2 regions of the Paenibacillus donghaensis genome follow, and region 2 is predicted to be linked to the other one. Evidence: riboswitches for the same ligand, from Rfam matches in the RefSeq annotation. Region 2 holds a riboswitch; the other holds the start of a gene.
The links. Region 2 has a riboswitch for S-adenosylmethionine ahead of metA (homoserine O-acetyltransferase MetA). Riboswitches for the same ligand answer to the same signal wherever they lie in the genome.
Positions count from the first base shown of each region.

Region 1: it holds a riboswitch for S-adenosylmethionine, as region 2 does, so the genes downstream of both, B9T62_RS26160 (methionine ABC transporter ATP-binding protein) here and metA (homoserine O-acetyltransferase MetA) in region 2, are expected to answer to the same signal.

Region 1 is NZ_CP021780.1:5,771,918-5,782,133, forward strand. Features, by position in the region: gene mqnE (aminofutalosine synthase MqnE) at 1-47, shown strand, start outside; gene B9T62_RS26135 (NAD(P)/FAD-dependent oxidoreductase) at 109-1,170, shown strand; gene B9T62_RS26140 (YuzB family protein) at 1,186-1,440, opposite strand; gene B9T62_RS26145 (NifU family protein) at 1,524-1,772, shown strand; gene B9T62_RS26150 (MetQ/NlpA family ABC transporter substrate-binding protein) at 2,751-3,629, opposite strand; gene B9T62_RS26155 (methionine ABC transporter permease) at 3,686-4,354, opposite strand; gene B9T62_RS26160 (methionine ABC transporter ATP-binding protein) at 4,354-5,370, opposite strand; SAM riboswitch class I at 5,457-5,600, opposite strand; gene B9T62_RS26165 (Cthe_2314 family HEPN domain-containing protein) at 5,701-6,432, opposite strand; gene B9T62_RS26170 (COX15/CtaA family protein) at 6,609-7,538, opposite strand; gene B9T62_RS26175 (thioredoxin family protein) at 7,675-8,019, opposite strand; gene B9T62_RS26180 (putative polysaccharide biosynthesis protein) at 8,145-9,773, opposite strand; gene B9T62_RS26185 (DUF456 domain-containing protein) at 9,809-10,216, opposite strand, start outside.
Region 2 is NZ_CP021780.1:977,436-987,651, reverse strand. Features, by position in the region: gene B9T62_RS04015 (SPFH domain-containing protein) at 1-316, opposite strand, end outside; gene mqnC (cyclic dehypoxanthinyl futalosine synthase) at 576-1,712, opposite strand; gene B9T62_RS04005 (aminotransferase class I/II-fold pyridoxal phosphate-dependent enzyme) at 1,870-3,039, opposite strand; gene metA (homoserine O-acetyltransferase MetA) at 3,090-4,007, opposite strand; SAM riboswitch class I at 4,098-4,229, opposite strand; gene corA (magnesium/cobalt transporter CorA) at 4,625-5,560, shown strand; gene B9T62_RS03990 (hypothetical protein) at 5,663-5,884, opposite strand; gene B9T62_RS40155 (hypothetical protein) at 5,976-6,791, shown strand; gene B9T62_RS03980 (HRDC domain-containing protein) at 7,052-8,068, opposite strand; gene B9T62_RS03975 (ROK family protein) at 8,306-9,184, opposite strand; gene B9T62_RS03970 (hypothetical protein) at 9,671-9,871, shown strand; gene B9T62_RS03965 (cobyrinic acid a,c-diamide synthase CobB) at 10,212-10,216, opposite strand, start outside.

The sequences.
Region 1 (10,216 bases), 3.7 Mb from region 2:
CGGTGGAGCGCGATACCTTCTATAACGAAATCAAGGTGTACGAATAAACGACGCAGCGCTTCAACTCAAGTTCTGCCCATCCCATATCCGAAAGGAAGATTGGTCAGCATGAGGACACTACTCGTCCTGGGCGGCGGCTATGGCGGCCTGGCCCTTATTCAAGAATTGCTCAACAACCATCTGCCCCATGATGTGGAAATCGTTCTGATTGACCGGATGCCGTATCAGGGTATCAAGACAGAATATTATGCGCTGGCCGCAGGTACGGCAACCGATTATCACCTGCGGATTCAGTTTCCGGTACATTCCCGTCTCACCGTTCGTTACGGTGAGGTGGGTTCCATTGATCTGGAGAGCCGGATTGTATTCATGGATTCCGGGGAGCCGGTTTCTTATGATATTCTGGCGATTGCGCTGGGCTGCACAGACAATTATCATAATGTTCCCGGTGCCGACCAGTACACCTGCAGCATCCAGACCTTCTCCGGCACACGGGAAACGTACCGCCGCCTTAATGACGTGAAGCCTTATGGAAACGTAAACATTGTCGGCGGAGGCCTCAGCGGGGTCGAGCTGGCCGCCGAGCTGCGGGAGAGCCGCCCGGATCTGAATATTTCGATTCTGGACCGCGGGGAGCGGGTGCTGTCTTCTTTTCCGGCCAAGCTGTCTAAATATGTCGAGGAATGGTTCAGTGAGCATCAGGTGCAGACGCTTGGACGGGTATCCGTATCCCATGTGGAGAAGGATGCCCTCTTCAACGGCACGGAAGCCATTCCCTCTGACGTTACGGTCTGGACAGCGGGAATCAAACCGGTACAGGTGGTGCAGAATCTGGACCTGGCGAAGGACCGCGGAGGCCGGATTATCCTCGGCCAATATTATCATATCCCGGATTACCCTGAGGTGTACGTGCTGGGGGATTGCGCCAGCCTGCCGTTTGCGCCAAGTGCGCAAGCCGCCGGAGCCCAGGGCGAACAGGTAGGACAAATCCTGCAGGCCTTGTGGAGAAACGAAACCCCCAAGCTGCATGCCATCCGCCTCAAAGGAACCCTGGGTTCACTGGGCAAAAACTCCGGCTTCGGACTGATGGGCCAGCGCTCCGTCATGGGACGGGTTCCCCGTCTGCTGAAGAGTGGTGTGCTCTGGATGTCCAAGCGGCATTTCGGCTAGCTGGCCCTTCAGCGGTCAATCAATCTCCAGCTTGTCCCAGGCTTCCAGCTCCTTGATCTTCAGCTCAATAGCCTCCTCCAGCTCAGCCGGAGTCTCGCCTTCTACAATCTCGCCCTCCACCATGGCGAACGGGGCCAGATAACACTGGCCGCAGTTGCTGAGGCAGCCATATTCTACAACGTCATAATCGGGATTCAGCTCCAGCTTGTGAATCAACTGCTGCGTGCCATGTCCGGTATTGCTGGCACAAAATTCAATAATTGGTCTCATGATGCCCTCGCTTTTCTATGCTAAACGTTTTATTTTTTAATGATTTGTACTATAATAGACAGTATGAAAGGAGTGAATGAGAAATGAGTGACACTGTACAAAGCTCTGCCATGTATGATGAAGTGCTGGAAGTGCTGGATAAGCTTCGCCCGTTCCTGCAGCGCGATGGCGGCGACGTGGAACTGATTGATGTGGAAGACGGCATTGTTAAACTGAAACTCATGGGTGCCTGCGGTAGCTGCCCAAGCTCCACGATTACGTTGAAAGCCGGGATCGAACGCGCCCTGATTGAAGAAGTAGATGGCGTGGAAGAAGTTATCCAAGTATTCTAAATCCCGTTTGATAAAGATCCCGGTCCTCCTAGTGGGGGCCGGGATCTTTTTTAATCCGTTTCTTCGTTAGTGCTTAGGATTCAGCCAGGATTCAGAGTGTTGCACTGGAACCTTCAGAGTAATTAGATGCAGTTTCGGTTACTACTTAGGACCCTGCGAGGATATAGAAGGTTTACTTGTGAAGATTAGGGGATCGCACTACCGTAATCCAAACCCTCCCCACCCGAACTTCAGGTAACCTACGTCCTAACGGACCGTATAGCTCCTATTTCCTCATTCCTACGCTGGTTTGGAATGTAACGGACCGCATAGCCTCTATATCGGAAAAACAGGCCTTAACTAGTCAGTTTCGGCTTGAATAGGGGCTCCTGAGTCCGTTAGAGCTGCAAAACAGCCTTTTTACAGCAAATAGGGGCTCCTGAGTCCGTTAATAGTCTGAAAATTAATCGCTGGTTACCGGCGACAGCCTTCCTTTGTTATGCTTAGCCTCCTTGTCGCGGTGTGGTAGGACAGGCTCGGACGAGTAACACAAGGGGGGCCTAAGTAGTAACCAGTTTCGCAACTAATTCTGTGGACTGGAGATATGAGACTCTATAAGATGAACTTAAGAATGAAACGGTGGAGTTGTCAGAATGCCTGGTGCATAGGGCTACCCGGACCACTCGAATATAACATTCTTAAGTTCACGTTCTATATCATGGAACTGAATCTGAAGTGTTCTTATTATACGGAGTCCTAACGTTTCTTATTATTATAAAAGATTCAGTCGTCTCAGACAACTCGTCAACCTTTAACAGCAGTCAAGTAGAAACGGCTTCACCTCCCTTTGTAAGAGGCGGCATCCGTTTCTGCGAGAAATAGAAGGATAATTTATGGCGTGAAACCTATAAATTCTTATATTTGGAAAAAGAACCCGCAAGCCTCGTAGGCTGTGCGGGTTCTTCGGTTGAACTGGCCGGTCAAACTAGGCCTAGTCGTTTAAAATGCTGGAATAATTGCACCTTTGTATTGCTCTTCGATGAAGGTTTTGGCTTCCGGTGAATTCAGCGCTGCAACCAGCTTCTTGATCGCATCGGAATCCTTGTTGTCCTGACGGGCAACCAGAATGTTGGCATAAGGGGAATCTGTTCCTTCAATGAATAAGGCATCGGTAGTAGGATTCAGCTTCGCTTCCAGCGCATAGTTGGTGTTGATCAGGGCAATGTCTACTTCATCCAGCTGGCGGGGCAACATCGCTGCTTCCAGCTCTACAATTTTCAGGTTCTTCTTGTTCTCGGTAATGTCTGCTGTAGTGGAGAGAATGTTGGTATCATCCTTCAGCGTGATCAGACCATTTTTGGCCAGCAGGATCAACGCGCGACCGCCATTGGTGGCATCGTTCGGGATCGCAACCTTTGCGCCGTCAGCCAGTTCGTCAATGGTTTTGATTTTTTTGGAGTAAGCGCCAAAAGGTTCAACATGAACGGAAGCAACCGCAATCAGGTCAGTCTTGTTGTTCTTGTTCTGCTCATCCAGGTAAGGCTGGTGCTGGAAGAAGTTGGCGTCGAGTGCCTTCTCATCTAATTGCACATTGGGCTGAATGTAATCAGAGAACTCTTTGATTTCCAGCGTAATGCCCTCTGCTTCAAGCAGCGGTGCGATAGCTTTCAGAATCTCGGCATGCGGCAGCGCGGAAGCACCGACAACCAGCTTTACAGGATCAGCCGCAGGTTCAGTGGTTGGCTCGGCAGCAGGCTCGGCTGTTGTATTGGCCGCAGGTGCATTGGTCGCTGCCGTATTGGCGGCGTTATTATTGCCGCAAGCTGCCAGCACCAGGATCAAGGTCAGGCTAAACACAGTCAACAGTACTTTTTTCATTCGTAAATCCCCCTCTAATCGGTTTGTGTATGAATAAGGCTCTATTTCGCTGTACCTTATTTCCGTGTGAAATGTCTTACCAGCCGGTCACCCAGCATCTGCAGCAGCTGCACCAGAATAATCATCAGCGCCACTGAGATAATCATAACTTCTTTCTCGTACCGGTAATAGCCGTAACGGATCGCCAGATCGCCAAGACCGCCGCCGCCAACCATCCCGGACATCGCTGTGTAGGATACCAGTGTAACCAGCGTAATGGTTACGCCGGCCAATAGGCCCGGACGGGCTTCCGGCAGGAGCACACGCATTACGATTTGTCTCGTAGATGCGCCCATCCCCTGGGCAGCCTCGATCACGCCGCGGTCCACCTCACGCAGGGCCGTCTCTACCAATCTGGCGAAGAACGGAGCCGCTCCGATCACAAGCGCCGGAATCGTGCCCAGCACCCCGATGGAAGTACCCACGATTACCTTGCTGAACGGAATCAGCGCCACCATCAGAATGATAAATGGAACGGAACGCAGGATGTTGACTATAAAGGATAATGCCGAGTAAACCACTCTGATAAATGAATTATTTGATCTACCCCATAAATATAGCACAATCCCGAGTGGTAAACCAAGAATAATTGTGAACAATCCGGAAAATAACATCATTTCTAGCGTAGAGCCTGTAGCTGTAATCATTTCATCCCAGTTCACATCGCCAAAATTGAGTCCATCCATCAGGAAATCACCTCCACATCAAGCCCTTCGGCTGTCAGCCTGGACATGGTTGCCTTGACCGCATCCTCTGTGCCTTCAAACCGTACAATCAACTGTCCGTAGGGCATGTCCTTGATGGTTGAGATCGTGCCATGAAGAATGGCGAAGCTGACACCCGTTTCACGCACCGCCTGGGACAGCGCGGACTCATAGGTTTTGGGGCCAAGAAAAGTAATCTTGATCGCTCGCGAATATCCTGTAGAAACGGCATTCAGCGCTGCTCTGAGCGGTCCGTCCTGCTGGGCCCCGCTGCGGATGAACTCACGGGTAATCTCATGCTGGGGCTTCAGGAATACTTTGGCTACATCTCCCTGCTCGACAATACCTCCGCCATGAATGACCGCCACACGGTCGCAGATGCTCTGAATCACATGCATTTCATGCGTAATCAGTACAATCGTCAGCCGAAACTGTTTGTTGATGTCCAGCAGCAGCCGCAGAATGGAATCGGTTGTCTGCGGATCAAGTGCCGAAGTAGCTTCATCACAGAGCAGCACATCCGGGTCACTGGCCAGCGCCCGCGCGACGCCGACCCGCTGCTTTTGTCCGCCGGAGAGCTGGGCCGGGTATTTGCTGCCATGCTGCTCCAGACCCACCAGGGTCAGCAGGTCCTTCACTTTCAGGTCGACATCTGCAGCTGAAGTGCCGATCAACCGCAGCGGAAAAGCAATATTATCATACACGGTAGCCGACGACAGCAGGTTAAAGTGCTGAAAGATCATCCCGATCTTGCGCCGCTGCTCCTGCAGCTGCTTCTGATTCAGCCCCGTTAGCTCAACCCCGTCCACCCATACCTCACCTTCACTTGGGCGTTCCAGCAGATTGATGCAGCGGATCAGCGTGCTTTTGCCTGCGCCGGAATGACCGATCACCCCGAAGATCTCCCCCCGCTCAATTGAGAGATTTAGTCCGGACAACGCCGTAGCCGCTTGGTTGCCCTTGCCATATACCTTGGTTAAGTTCTTAAGCTCGATCAACTCAGTTTCCCCTCCCTTATACCAAAAAACCTCCCATGATCCGTAAAGCAGATCACAAGAGGCTCTATGTGTGTATAGAAAATGCCTTCTCATCTGCCAAGTACCGCAGCCGTGCGGTATTGTAGGAATTAGCACCATGACATTTGAGAACGGTCGGCCTTCTGGCACGCTGTCATCAAATCGGTTGCCGGGCTTCATCGGGCCTGTCCCTCCGCCGCTCTCGATAAGATTAAGTTATAAAGTTATTGTCGTAGTTTAACACGTTATAGCAAGCATAAGTATAGTGAGTTCACGGATTATTGTCAAAGGAAAATTTTGCGCAGATGCAGCTTATTTCGGGCTTTCGCCTTTGGCTATACTGATCGCCCACTGCTGGTTGCTGCTGCTGTATACCTTGCTGAGCGTTCTGCATACCATCTCCAGCACTTGCTCCAGATCCCGCAGATGGCTGTCAATATCCTCAAGCCGGATCTTGTCATGCAATCCCTGGTGCCGCTGCCACAGGTCATCCTGCATCTCGGCATTCATATAATGAATCTCCGCGTTGCGGCGCTTGCGCAGGTTCTCAAGGGGTTCACTGTAAGTATTCTTGATGCTGTTCAGCTGCTCAGCAAGCACGGAATGCTCATGCAGCGTCTGAAACTGGCGCAATACGGTGAAATAGGAATAATGCGTTTTGACTTTGGATGTATTGAGGTTATAAAGACTGTTCAGCACCGTACCGAGCTTGTCCAGCAGGGAGAAGACGCGGATGAAGCCGTTCTTGTAGAAATAAACGTATCGCGCATATTCGCCCTGCTCCATCGAAGACATATCATCCATATATCCGGCAATCACCGACTTCCGGTAAAAGCGGGCCGCGAACCAGCTCTGCTCCAGCTCATCCAGCGAAGAGATCAGCCCGCGGGTCCAGATTTCCTGCTTGCGGCATTCATGGTCATGATCCTCATGACTGTTCATTTCCTTCCGCAGCCGTGCTGCGACTTCGGCCATATGGTTCATGGCCTCGGCCAGCACTCCGCTGTTCACACGGGGCGGCTCCCCGAGCAATATCCGCAGCATATCGTTTCACTCCTCCGGTTGGGTCTGCTTCAGGCGATTTTTATTTTTTCTCATTATTGTCCCTCATCCAGGTTGCGGTTATCCATCAGCTGAACGGATGAACCGTTCGTTAACAGTGCCGCGAGTCTCTACAAACTGCCTGATATCCCGGTAGTGAGTGTTGGCGGCCCACCAGCCTAGCTGAGCTGCCAGACGCGGACGCTCATATAACATAAAACTCCGAACAAGCCGGCAATCAGCACAATATGGGTCAACGCTGCGAAGATATACAACTTGTCATTAGCTAACGTGTACACCACAGCCGCACCGCTGAGCACCTGCAGCAGACACAGCAGCAGAGCTGCCACTCCGAGCGCGCGCAGCTCCGGGTGGGCCTTCAGTCTCCAGTAAGCCAGATGGGCAAGTAGCGCTATCAGCAGGAACAGCAGCAGCGCAGCTATCCTGTGCATGAACACAATACCCACACCGCCGCTAAGCTCGGGTACCCATTCTCCATTGCACAGCGGCCAGCCTGAACACCCTCCGCTTGACTCCGTATGGCTTACAAAAGCCCCGATATACACGACGACGTAAGAATAGACCGCCGTTAGCCAGGTAAGGTTGCGGAAGAAACGGCTAACCGGGAGTCGCACTTGCCCCTGGCCCGGCTCTTCATTCTGTTCCCTGGATTGCAACCATCTCCTAGTGCCCAGTGCCAGCATCAAGGAGCTGGCGAAGGCAATCAGCGAGAAGCCCATATGCAGCGCCATAACAGGGGCTGACTGCGACTTGACTACTGCAAGCGCTCCCATCCCGCCCTGAACGACAACGAACAGCAGTGTCAGACGGGCACACATCAGCAAATCACGACGATCGCGGGCATAACGCCAGAAGCCGTACATCGAAGTGAGCGATAGCAGCCCGGCCAAGCCGCTGAACAGGCGGTGGGTATATTCGATCATCGAACCGATGGTGTAGGCAGGGATGAGCTTGTCGTGACAGAGCGGCCATTCATTGCCGCACTCCAGGCCGGAGCCGGTTTTGGTCACTACTGCACCGCCGAACAGCGCAATGAACATGATCAGACAGGTTATGTAGCTAAGCCATTTCAACTGCTGAATTCTCAAATAGGATCACCCTCATCCTCGGGATTGATAAGAATTAGCTTACTGGCTGTCAAGAATAAACGGCTTCGCCGTCCTCTTATATTTTTACAAAAAAACACCGCTTCAGCTCAGGAAAAAGCAAAAGCGGTATGCGGTCTTACTTGTGAATGCTCTGGTATACTTCAATCGCTGTATTCAGAAAGTTCTCAATCTCTTCGCGCGATTTACGCAGCTTGCTGACAAACCGGACAAGCTCCCTGCCATCGCTATAGGCTACGAAGCTGGGAATGCCAAGAATGTTCTGTTCCTGGCTGACATCGCCTACGGCCTCCACATCCACCTCAACGAGAGTTAGACGGTCTTTATAATTCTGCTCAACCTCAGGCATAAAGGGATCAATAAATTTGCAGTCGACACACCAATCCGCCTTGAACACAGCTATGGTAAGCCGCGGAGATTGAATCGAAACCTGAAATTCTGCAGGAGATTTAATCGCGTCCATTCTTCATCCGTCCCTTCTCGTTTAAGTTTTATTGCCGTTTATCTTGTTTCTTAAGTGAAGCAAAATGTTGCTCAGAAGTCAATCAAAAGCTTAAAAATTGGAGCATCTTGCAGCATGACTGTCTGCTACTCACGCATGCGCACACGGGCGGGCTGCAGCTTCATCAGAGGCTTAAGCAGTTTCTGCAGCGCACGCGGATAACCGGAGATTTCAGCTCTGGTGATTACGCCCAGCACCACAAGCAGCACCAGATAAATCACGACCACAGCCAGTCCTACCACCAGGCAGGTAATCAGAAAAGCGAGACGTGCAGGCATCAGATCGGTAAGCATAATCCCGGCTGCGTTAAGCCCGTAGCCTATCCCCCCGGATACCAGCGTTGCAATGGCGAAACCGCCCCAGCGTTTGCCCATAATCTGAAAGGGCACGATGGACTTCAGCATCCGCAGATTCAGCAGGGTAATGATGATGAAGCATATCGCCGTTGCAGCGATGATGCCGTATATCCCGAACAGCTTGCTGAGCAGCACACTGGCGATCAGCTTCACAATAATGCCGGCAAGCACGTAATACATCGAAATACGCGCTTTGCCCATCCCAAGCAGGATGGAGTTGGTTGTCATCATCGTGATCTGAAAAATCGTGCCCAGGGTCAGCATGGCAATAATTCCGCTGCCCTCAAGCCCTGCGAAGAGCAGTCCATTCACCGAATAAGCGGCAGCAGCCAGCGCGATCACAATCGGCATGCCGGTAAGGATCGAGATCCGCAGGGCAAGCGTAATCTGCTTCTGCATATGCGCTACATCCCGGCGGGCGAATGCAGCCGAGATGACAGGAATCAGCGAGGTGCCCAGCGCGATCGCCAGCACCGGCGGAATACCCGCGACACTCTGGGCCCGGTTCGTTAGTATGCCCAGCACATCTGTTGCATTTGCACGGCCGATCTGATCCATCAACAGCGGAACGGCGAGCGAGGTATCAATAACATTGACGACAGGAATAGTCAGTGAGGCGAGCACAATCGGAATCGACATGGTAAAAATATCCTTGTAGATTCCCCAGATCGGCAGCTTCTGGGCCACATCATAATTTAACCCCTGTTCCTTGTCCTTGCGGCTTAGCTTGACCGCGAAATAGATCATCACGCCAAAAGCGGCAATACTGCCCAGCACACTCCCGAAGGAGGCTCCGGCCGCAATGGTCGTATTGTTATATCCCTGATGCAGCAGCAGATAAGCCAGCAGAATGGCAGTCAGCACGCGGGCGATCTGCTCAACAATCTGCGACACCCCGCCGGCCATCATATTATTGCGGCCCTGGAAATAGCCGCGCATCATCGCGATGGCGGGAAACAGCAGCAGGGCAGGGGCAATCGCTCTGATCGCCATCGCAGATTCCGGCAAATTAACGATATGGGTGGCATAGAATGGCGCACCTATGTACAGCAGGATCGTCATGATTAATCCGGCGGCAACAGAGAACAGCAGCGCGGCATGATAGACCTGTCTGGCTTCTTCGGGGCGGTTCAGGGCATAACGCTCGGAGACCATTTTGCTGAGCGTACTCGGAATCCCCGCAGTCGCTACCGTAAGCAGCATCAGATAAATATTGTTCGATACCCCAAATGACGCACGGCCGATACTATCAAAAATATGGTCGAGCGGCACCCGCTGGGCCAGCCCCAGCACACGGGCAATCAGTGCGGCGGCGGCCAGAATCAGCGTGCCTTTCACAAAAGATTCTTTCTTGGACAAGCTGTTTCCCCTTCTTCACAATAAAATTTATATCATTAGACAATCCAGATGAAAAAGAGGATGACCATGATAAGCTGCAGCACAATCTTGACTACCGTGCTGCTGAGCAGGCCCAGCATGGAACCGGCTCCTACCTTGGCGGCTTTGGAGGCGTTGGAGCCTGCAATCAATTCACCGATAAAAGCCCCCAGAAAAGGGCCGATAATCAGGCCAAAGGCCGGAATCACAAAGGGCCCGATAATGATCCCTATCGTGCTGCCGATCACCGAGGCGCGTGAGCCGCCGAACTTCTTGACGCCCCAAGCCCCCACGACATAATCGGCTATGAACAGCGCAACCACAATTACGGTCTGAATGATCCAGAACCAGACATTGAAGGAAGCGAAGGAAAAGAACCATCCATAGACGAAAAAGGCAAGGTAAATCGCAAGCGCCCCCGGCAG
Region 2 (10,216 bases):
CATCATTGACCTTCAGCTTGACGCTGTTGAAGTTGCGCACACGCAGCGAGACGGTCTTGCGGATGCTGAACGGAATGACTGCAAACAATCCGCTCTTGGCAATCGTTCCCACGTACTGTCCGAAAAATGTCACCACCACCGACTTGTTCGGCTGCACCACAGTGATGCTGGTCGAAAGAATCACTGCCGCTACAAACAGGATTACCGGTACCGTAACGTACAGATGTACAAGCCCATAGATCCCTCCTGCCAGACACAAAGCAATCAAAGCAATGACCCAGAAACCGCTAACCGGATGAAGTGTTTTCTCCTGCATAATCTTACCTCCACTAGATATGTATTTGATATTATTATGATATCACTTTTGGATGTATTTGTATATAAGAAGAAACGGCTTCGCCGTCCTCTGCAAGAGGCGGCATCCGTTTCTGCGAAAAATAGAAGGATAAAGAATAGTGTAGAACATATAATTTCTTATATTTCTAAAAAAAACAGGCAGGATTCCCCTAGCGGAGAAAACCTGCCTGTCCGTAGATACCAATCGCTCCTCCCTAAGGGGACAGAGCAATTATCATCTAATTCTGCATCACAAAATCATTGTCAATCTTCTCATTCGCATCGTCGAATACCCGCAGGATGTCATAACGTGTGTTGCGTTGTGCCGGAACTTTGCCTGCTTCACGGATGAGCCCGGTAATCGACTCGATGTTGACCTTATGGGTCGCACCGGCGGATGAGACCACGTTCTCTTCAATCATCGTGCTGCCGAAGTCATTGCAGCCATATCGCAGCGACAGCTTGCCGACCTCCGGTCCCATGGTTACCCAGGAGGACTGGAAGTTCTTGATATTATCCAGCACCAGCCGGCTGATTGCCACCGTCTTCAGATATTCCTCCGGCGTCTGGCGGTCCAGCTTCAGATTCGTATTGTCCGGCTGGAAGGTCCAGGAGATGAAGGCCAGGAAGCCTTCCGAATCATACTTATTCGCGATGCATTCATCCTGAGCTTCACGCACTCGCAGCAGATGCAGCGCGCGCTCCTCCATGCTCTCGCCAAGCCCGATAACCATCGTCGCTGTAGTGTTCATGCCGATTTTGTGTGCCGTCTGCATCACATCCATCCACTCGCGCCAGGAGCCCTTCAGGCGGCTGATCTTGCGGCGTGTGCGGTCATCCAGAATCTCCGCTCCCCCGCCAGGCAGGGAATCCAGACCTGCAGCGTGAATCTCGCGCATCACCTGCTCCAGCGGCAGGCCGGAGACTTCCACCATCTTCATAATCTCCGCCGGGGAGAAGGAATGCATGGTAATCTCAGGGAAACGCTGCTTGATGCCGCGCAACAGGTCGGTGTAATAGCTGAATGGCAGGTTCGGGTTGGTGCCGCCCTGCATCAGAATCTCCGTGCCGTTCACTGCCATCGTCTCGGTGATCTTTTGGAAGATCAGCTCGTCCGGCAGCACATACCCTTCATCTGAACCGGGTTTGCGGTAGAATGCGCAGAAACGGCAGTAGACGTCGCACACATTCGTATAATTAATATTGCGGCCGATCACAAACGTAGCCAGCGGGTCCGGATGCCAGCGTTCCATAATCTTGTTGGCGGCAGCCCCCATTTTCTCAATCTCATTGCTCTCAAACAGCCGCACCGTATCTTCCAGTTGAAGACGTTCACCTTTCAGTGTTTTGTCCAGAATAAGATCTATCGCACTCATCGTTAGCAGCCTCCTTTAGGTTCCTCGCTGTTAGGTATAAACAATTACCAATGTATAAAAAGTTCCATTCCCTCATCGTAACATAAACCGCAAAAATCCGCACAGGTCAGACCTGGCGGATTCTTCAGGAACTGCGAAACACTTCTGTGCAGAGCGGTTATTTCTCCAGCTCAGCCCGTGCCGCTTCCAGCGCATTGCCGAGATCGTTAATCAGATCCTCGGCATGCTCGATACCGACGGAGAAACGCAGCAGACGGTCATCCACGCCTACAGCATCGCGGATCTCAACCGGGATATCGGCGTGTGTCTGCACAGCCGGGTAAGTCATCAGCGACTCCACGCCGCCCAGGCTCTCGGCAAAAGCAATCAGCCGGATATGGCGGAGCACAGGCTCAATATAGGCGGCGTCTTTGACCTTGAAGGAGAAAATCCCCGTGTTGCCGGAGGACTGGCTGTTCTGAATCTCGAACCCGGGATGCTCGGGCAGGCCCGGATGGAACACCTCGGCAATCGCCGGATGATCCTGCAGAAAGCGGGCCAGGGCAAGTGCGTTGCTCTCATGCCGCTCCATGCGCAGCGCCAGCGTCTTCATCCCTCTCATCAGCTGGTAGCTGTCGCTTGGGCCAAGCACCGCCCCGATCGAGTTGTGCAGCACGGCCATCTCGGCAGACAGCTCACTGCCTTTGGTCATAATCAGTCCGGCCAGCACATCGTTGTGTCCGCCCAAATATTTGGTCGCACTATGTACCACAATGTCCGCACCCAGCTCCAGCGGCCGCTGGAAGAACGGGGTAAGCAGGGTATTGTCAACAATCGTCAGCAGATTATGCTCCTTGGCCCAGCTACACACCGCCCGTATATCAGTAATCATCATCAGCGGATTGGTCGGAGTCTCGACGAATACCGCCTTGGTACCCGGCGTCCGCGCCGCTTCCAGCGCTTCAAGGTCATTGGTATCCACATAGGAGGCGCTGATGCCGAAGCGGGAGAGAATCCGCTCCAGCAGACGATAGGTTCCGCCGTACAAATCAAGTGAGACCACCAGATGGTCACCTTGTCCAAACAAGGCAAAGACGGTCTGCAGCGCAGCCATGCCGGAGCTGCAGGCAAATCCGGCATCGCCGGATTCCAGCTCAGCTGCGACAGTTTCCAGCACAGAACGGGTCGGGTTCTTGGTACGGATGTAGTCGAACCCTGTGCTTTGTCCCAGCCGCGGGTGTCTGAATGCCGTTGACTGATAAATCGGAAAATTCACCGCCCCCGTTGCAGGGTCCTCCTGTGAGCCAATTTGTGCCAGCCTGCTTTCAATCCTCAGTTTCTCATCCATTCCATAAACCTCCTAAAAGTGATGTCGAGTGTTTGCTTCTTTTCATTATATTAAATAATTGGACCGATATCGTAAGGAGTCTCTTGGTATACATAGTAATTCAACCAGTTAGAGAATAATAAGTTGGCATGGGCCCGCCATACAGCAGGCGGTGTCCGGGTCGGGTCATCCTTGGGATAATAATGCTTCGGCAGCTCAATATCCATGCCCTTGGCGATATCCCGGTCGTATTCCCATTTAAGGGAGTTCGGATCGTATTCAGAATGTCCGGTGACGAAGATCTGCTTGCCGTCCAGCGTGGACACCAGATATATACCGGCTTCTTCCGATTCAGCCAGAATCTGCAGCTCCGGATTGGCTTCGATATCAGCACGGGAAACATCCGTATGACGCGAATGAGGTACATGGAATACCTCGTCGAAGCCGCGCAGCAGCTTGAAGTTGCTTTGGCTGAGCGTATGCGGGAAGACGCCGAAGCATTTTTCGGGCAGAATTTCTTTTTGCACCCCGAAGTGGTAATACAAGCCTGCCTGTGCCGCCCAACAGATATGCATCGTCGAGGTCACATTCTGCTTGCTCCATTCAAAAATCTCTTTCAGCTCTTCCCAGTAATTCACGTCTTCGAATTCCAGCTGCTCGACCGGGGCACCGGTCACAATCAGACCGTCCAGGCGGCGGTGGCTGATCTCGTCGAAGGTTTTGTAAAAGCTCTTTAGATGCTCGGCTGAGGTGTTCTTCGATGTGTGGGAGCTTGGATGCAGCAGAATCACATCTACCTGAAGCGGGGAGTTCCCGATCAGACGCAGCAGCTGGGTTTCGGTTGTCTCCTTGGTAGGCATCAGATTGAGAATGGCAATCCGCAGCGGACGGATATCCTGGTGATAGGCCAGACTCTCGTCCATTACAAAAATATTCTCACCCGATAATATCTCTTTGGCGGGCAAACTGTCAGGAATCTTAATCGGCATTTACGCTCACTCCTTCATGGGGTTGATATACAACAAAAAAAGACCTCTCCCGGAACGAGAAAGGTCATATCTACACAACATATGCGCCCTCTCTCATCTGCCAGACCGCTTTACACTGACGGTTAACCGCCAGCCAAGCTTCCGCAAGAATTAGCACCGTGCGTTTACACGCCGGTTGCCGGGTTTCATCGGGCTAGTCCCTCCACCTGCTCTTGATAAGATTTAGCTGTATTCAATTATTATATTAAAATCCACTTTAAATCATGAACCTCCTTTTCGTCAAGTCCATACAATGCTCAGGGGGCTTGAAAATGGCAAGAATTCTTCTTGAAAGAGCCATACCCGGGCGTTATACTAGACAAGTGTTTCCAGACTTAGATGAAAAGACGAGGTGAGTAGAAGAATGGAAGGCGACCCGAGCTCGCATATAGGCGTACCAAATGAACAACCACACAGGATAATCATCAGCTTGCCGGCGGCGGGAGCATCACTTCTTCATGCCCTCGAACGGATATGTGACCATTAGGTTCGGATAGCAGCCCCGGCCAAGCTGATGATTTCTCTGTGCTTTAATTAGCATCTCTGGTGGATAACCAGGGACAGAAGGAGTGAATCAGATGAAAATCCGGCTGGTAAATTCAGGGGTTTTTACAACGATGGACGATATTAAAGAAACACTTGCACCTCCAGCGGAGGGGTTCTATTGGATTGATGCGGATGTGGAGGATCTGGAGCTGCTCCAGCCCCTGTTTAACCTGCATGATCTGGCCGTAGAGGATTGCCTCAGCGAAGAAGATCAGCGTCCGAAGATCGAAATTTATGAAAGCCATTATTTTATAGTAGTGAACAGCATCCGTTTTGATGATGAGGAGATTTTCCTGCGGGCGCTTAACGTCTTCCTGGGAAGACATTATATTATTACAGTAACGAAACAGAAGATCAATGAGCTGCGTGTGCTGAAGCCGATGCTCTGGGAGCAGGAGGTCAGTGAGCCGGACATGTTCCTGTATCTGCTGATTGACCTTGTGGTCGATAATTATTTCTCCGTCGGCGACCGGATTGAAGCGCGGATTGAGAAGCTCGAAGAGGACATTCTGATGCACACCAAGAAATCGCATCTCAGCGAGATTATCGGTCTGCGCAGTGAGATTCTCTGGCTGAAGAAGATGCTGGGTCCGCAGAAAGAGGTTATCAACACGCTGAACAAAAAAGACCTCCGCCTCATCGACGACCAGCTGCAGAAATATTTCAGCGATATCTACGAAAATGCAGTCAAAATCTCAGAAACCTTCGAGACGTACCGCGATCTGATGGGCAACTTGCGTGAAGCCTATCAATCGAGTATCGCCAACCGTGCCAACGAAATTATGAGGGTGTTTACGGCGATTACCACTATATTCATGCCACTGACGGTCATCACCGGTATTTATGGGATGAACTTCGAGAATATTCCCGAGATTCATACGAAATACGGCTATTATGGCGTAATTGGTGCCATGGTTACACTAGGTTGTGTAATGCTCTACGTCTTCCGCAAGAAGGAATGGCTATGAACCCTAAAGGACGACAAGTAGAAACGGCTACGCCGTCCTTTAAAGGACGGGGCGTTTCAGCGAGAAATGAAGGATAATTTATAGCGTGGAACATATAAATTCTTATATTTTTAATGTAGACGAAGGCTCTTCACCGTGAGGGAAGATACCTTCGTCTTTTTGCATATGGGCAACGTTAATCGTGATGCTGATGAACCCGCTCCGTTCCTCTTCCTCACCTCTGCTCTGCATATACGACACGCCAAAAAAATAATAACCAGCAGCGGTATGAAAATATACCATAACTCCTATACGATACAACATCCCTCTGCTAAAAGTCCTCATGGGTGCAACCTCCTCTACGTTAGCGTATGACATAGGTGGTTTTAACCATTTTTTGGAGAGGTAACATTGTGGCCTGGCAGCCCCGGGCACAGTGCGTAGGTGGCTTGGGTCGCTTACACAGTTCGCGGCGACTAGCAGGGTGGGACTGTGCGCGGGCGGCTTACGGCCGGGACATTGCGCGGACGCTGTTGGCGCGGGACTGTGCGCGGGCGGCTTACGGCGCGGGACATTGCGCGGACGCTGTTGGCGCGGGACTGTGCGCGGGCGGCTTACGGCCGGGACATTGCGCGGACGCTGTTGGCGCGGGACTGTGCGCAGGCGGCTTACGGCCGGGACATTGCGCGGACGCTGTTGGCGCGGGACTGTGCGCGGGCGGCTTACGGCCGGGACATTGCGCGGACGCTGTTGGCGCGGGACTGTGCGCGGGCGGCTTACGGCCGGGACATTGCGCGGACGCTGTTGGCGCGGGACTGTGCGCGGGCGGCTTACGGCCGGGACATTGCGCGGACGCTGTTGGCGCGGGACTGTGCGCGGGCGGCTTACGGCCGGGACATTGCGCGGACGCTGTTGGCGCGGGACTGTGCGCGGGCGGCTTACGGCCGGGACATTGCGCGGACGCTGTTGGCGCGGGACTGTGCGCGGGCGGCTTACGGCCGGGACATTGCGCGGACGCTGTTGGCGCGGGACTGTGCGCGGGGGGGGGGGGGGGGGGCGGGACTGTGCGCGGGCGGCTTACGGCCGGGACATTGCGCGGACGCTGTTGGCGCGGGACTGTGCGCGGGCGGCTTACGGCCGGGACATTGCGCGGACGCTGTTGGCGCGGGACTGTGCGCGGGCGGCTTACGGCGCGGGACGGCGGATATTTAAGGGATTTATCCTTTATTTTTTTCGCTCTCAGGCTTGCTGAGCAGAATTTAAGGGATATATCCTTTATTTTTTGCGCCCGCAGGCTTGTTGAGCAAAATTTAAGGGATATATCCCTTATTTTTTTCGCTTTCACGCTTACTGAGCGAAATTTAGGGGGTATATCCCTTATTTTCCTCCACCTATATCTCGCCGAGCGAGATTCAAGGATTCATTCCTTTTTACAACGCCTCAGGACCCTACACATGTGCTCGGTGCGCACAGCCGACGCCGATGTGTGCCTGCACTTGCAGAAACCTCCCCTCAGCTGGTGGCACTAAGCTCGGACGTGGTGTGCTGTGCCCGCCGGAAGCGGATGCGGACCAGCCGCAGGCGCTCATAATACATATCCAGTCCTTCAGCGGCGGCGAAGTCCTCTCCATAAACCTTATGCAGCACAGGCTTCAGAAACATATCGCCCAGCTCCTCATAAGCCTGCCAGATCGCCTGCTGCTCGCTGCCCGGGACCTCCCCCAGTTCCTGCTCGATCAGCTTCTCCACGGAATAGCCGTCCTTCTCCAGCTCTTCCACGGCTTCAAGCAGCTCGCGGCGGCCCACGCCGCTGGCAGCCTTCAGCTGATCCATGTCGTTGCCACCCTCGATGCCCTGCAGCAGCACCCGCCGCAGGCGCAGATGCTCCAGTTGCTTCTTGTATTTGATCTCCTTCTGCTTGTATAGCCAGGAGATGAAGGCTTCCTCACCTACCGCCTCATGCACCCATTTCAGCGGAAAGCCGTGCTCACGGGCTGCAGTAGCTGTGATGGCCAGCCAATCCGGGCCGTACTGGGCGGCCTTGGTTTCGCCAATCCCCGGAATCTGCAGCAGCTCCTCCAGAGTCTGCGGCAGAAAAGCACTTAACATCCGCAGCAGCCGGTTGCTCGCCAGAATATAGGGCGCTTTCCGTTCGCTGGAGGCCCTGCCCCTGCGCCAGGCGCACAGCTGCTCATACACCTGCTCATTGCCGTGATGCTCACTGTAGAACTGCAGCTTCTGCTGCTCCTGGTTACGGCTGTTCAGACCATCCTCCTCATGGAACACCCCATCGATTAAGGGACGGTATCCATCCCCCATCTTCACGGCAAGCTCATGCCTGTATACGCAGAGCATCTCATTCCAGGAACCGCCCTCATACCACAAGTGATCTTCGCTCTCCCCGCCGCTGGAGAAATCACGCCAGCCCAGACTCCACACCCCTTCCTCCTCACCAATCCACAGCTGGGCAAAAATCTCCTCTTCCACTGTCGAGCATCTGGACAAACGGTTCATGAATACAATTTGCATAATCATCCCTACCTTCCTGGTCTTACAGTAAGCATATTTGCTATGCCATTGGAGGTTTACGCTCCCTTCTATGGGGCCGATTGCTGCCGTCATACCCCACAAGACACAAAAAAGCACCTCTCTCACGATAATCGCGAAAGAGGTGCTCCCTCATTAGATGCTATACTGTTAAATCCAAGGATACCATATATTAGGCCGTAGTCAATCCCTAATCTACTGAACGGAACTTATAAATTCTTATACTTCCAGCGCCAGCTTGGCGAGACCAAGCGCTCCGGATAAGCCTGCGTTGTCGCCCAGTTGCGGCGGCACCACATAGCTGCCGATGCCGGCATTCAGTGCCGGATGCTGTACATAGCCGGCCAGCAGCTCCTGCAGCTTGCGGTGAATCAGCGGGAACAGCTGGGTCTGCTTCATCACGCCGCCGCCCATGACAATCTTCTGTGGAGACAGGATCAGCACATAATTCATCAGTGCGTGCGCGAGATAGTGGGCTTCCATCTCCCAGGCCGGGTGATCAGCCGGAAGCTCACCAGCGGGCTTGCCCCAGCGGCTGCCGATGGCCGGACCTGCGGCCAGACCTTCAAGGCAATCGCCATGGTAAGGACAGAAGCCTTCAAAAGTATCCTCAGGATGACGGCGCACTAGAATATGGCCCATCTCGGGATGTGACAAACCGTGTACCATTTTGCCGCCGACCACAGCACCTGCTCCAATTCCGGTGCCGACGGTGATATACAGGCAGCTGTCGAGGCCCTGTGCTGCACCCCATTTGTATTCGCCCAGCGCCGCCCCGTTCACATCGGTGTCGAAGCCAATCGGCACATTAACTTGTTCCGCAACCGTTCCGACCAGATTATATTGGCCCCAGTGGGGCTTCGGAGTTGTTGTTATGTAACCGTAAGTAGGGCTGCCAAGCACCGGATCAATCGGTCCAAACGATCCGATCCCGATAGCCTCAACCTCTTTGTTCTTAAAATATTCCAATACCTGCCCCATCGTCTCCTGCGGAGTCAGTGTCGGAAAGCTAACCCGGTCCAGGATGGTACCGTCTTCATTTCCAATCCCACAGACAAACTTGGTCCCGCCTGCTTCAATTGCACCAAGAAGTTTCATATTCTGTAATTCCCTCCTAAATTCATGCCCTTCAGTGATTAGCAACCTGTTAACCTATCACTTAACGATATCATTTTTCACTGGGTAAGACTACTGCAAATTACTCGATGCGCTGTTCACCGGTATGGTATCAAAGATCAAGTCCAGCTGGTGCACGGAGTAATTGAAATAATTGGAGTAGTTGAAAAATTGAGTAGTTGAAGAAGTTTCAGTAGTTCTCATCGCACATCTGTGGCTCTTGCTGAACTATTGCTTGAATCGAACGGAAACCGGCGGCTTACGGACTCAGGAGACCCTATTTGCTCAAAAACCACTCACCCGACCTGCATGCGGACTGAGGAGCCGCTATTTTGACAATTCACCCTTGATTGGGGTCAATTATTGGTGATTAGAGGCTATACAGTCCGCTACTCCGGCAAAATGAGCTGAATTGAGCAAATAGAGGCTATACGGTCCGCAAGGTACTGAGAGTAACGGTTATGGGCAATGCTGGGTTTGCTTCTCGTGGAACTAGTGGTGCTGGTAGAGCTGGTGGTGCTGGTAGAGCTGCTAGTGCTGGTAGTGCTGGTAGTGCTGGTAGTGCTGTTAGTGCTGTTAGTGCTGTTAGTGCTGTTAGTGCTGTTAGTGCTGTTAGTGCTGTTAGTGCTGTTAGTGCTGTTAGTGCTGGGATGCTGGTGGTACTGGTAGATTTGTTAGTGATAATGATGGCACTGGTGGATATGACGCGAACGCTAGTGCTGGTAGTGCTCCTGCTCGTCGCTGGTAGTGCTGGCGCTACTAGTGCTATTTATGCTCGTGATACTTGTGCCGTTGGTCTGGTTGTGGCGAGTGGTCCAAGGCAAGTTGGCAGTATTAAACATCGATGAGGTATAGACGTCAAGGGAGCGCTGCGAAGGTGGAATGTGAGCGCATATTCTGAAACTACGGGATCAATGTCTGTTTTAAAAGCCCTGTCTGGGCTGTTATAAACAACAAATAAGAGAGGTTTGCCTCTCTCTTTGCCTTATTTATTGTTATGGCTAGGGATTTAAG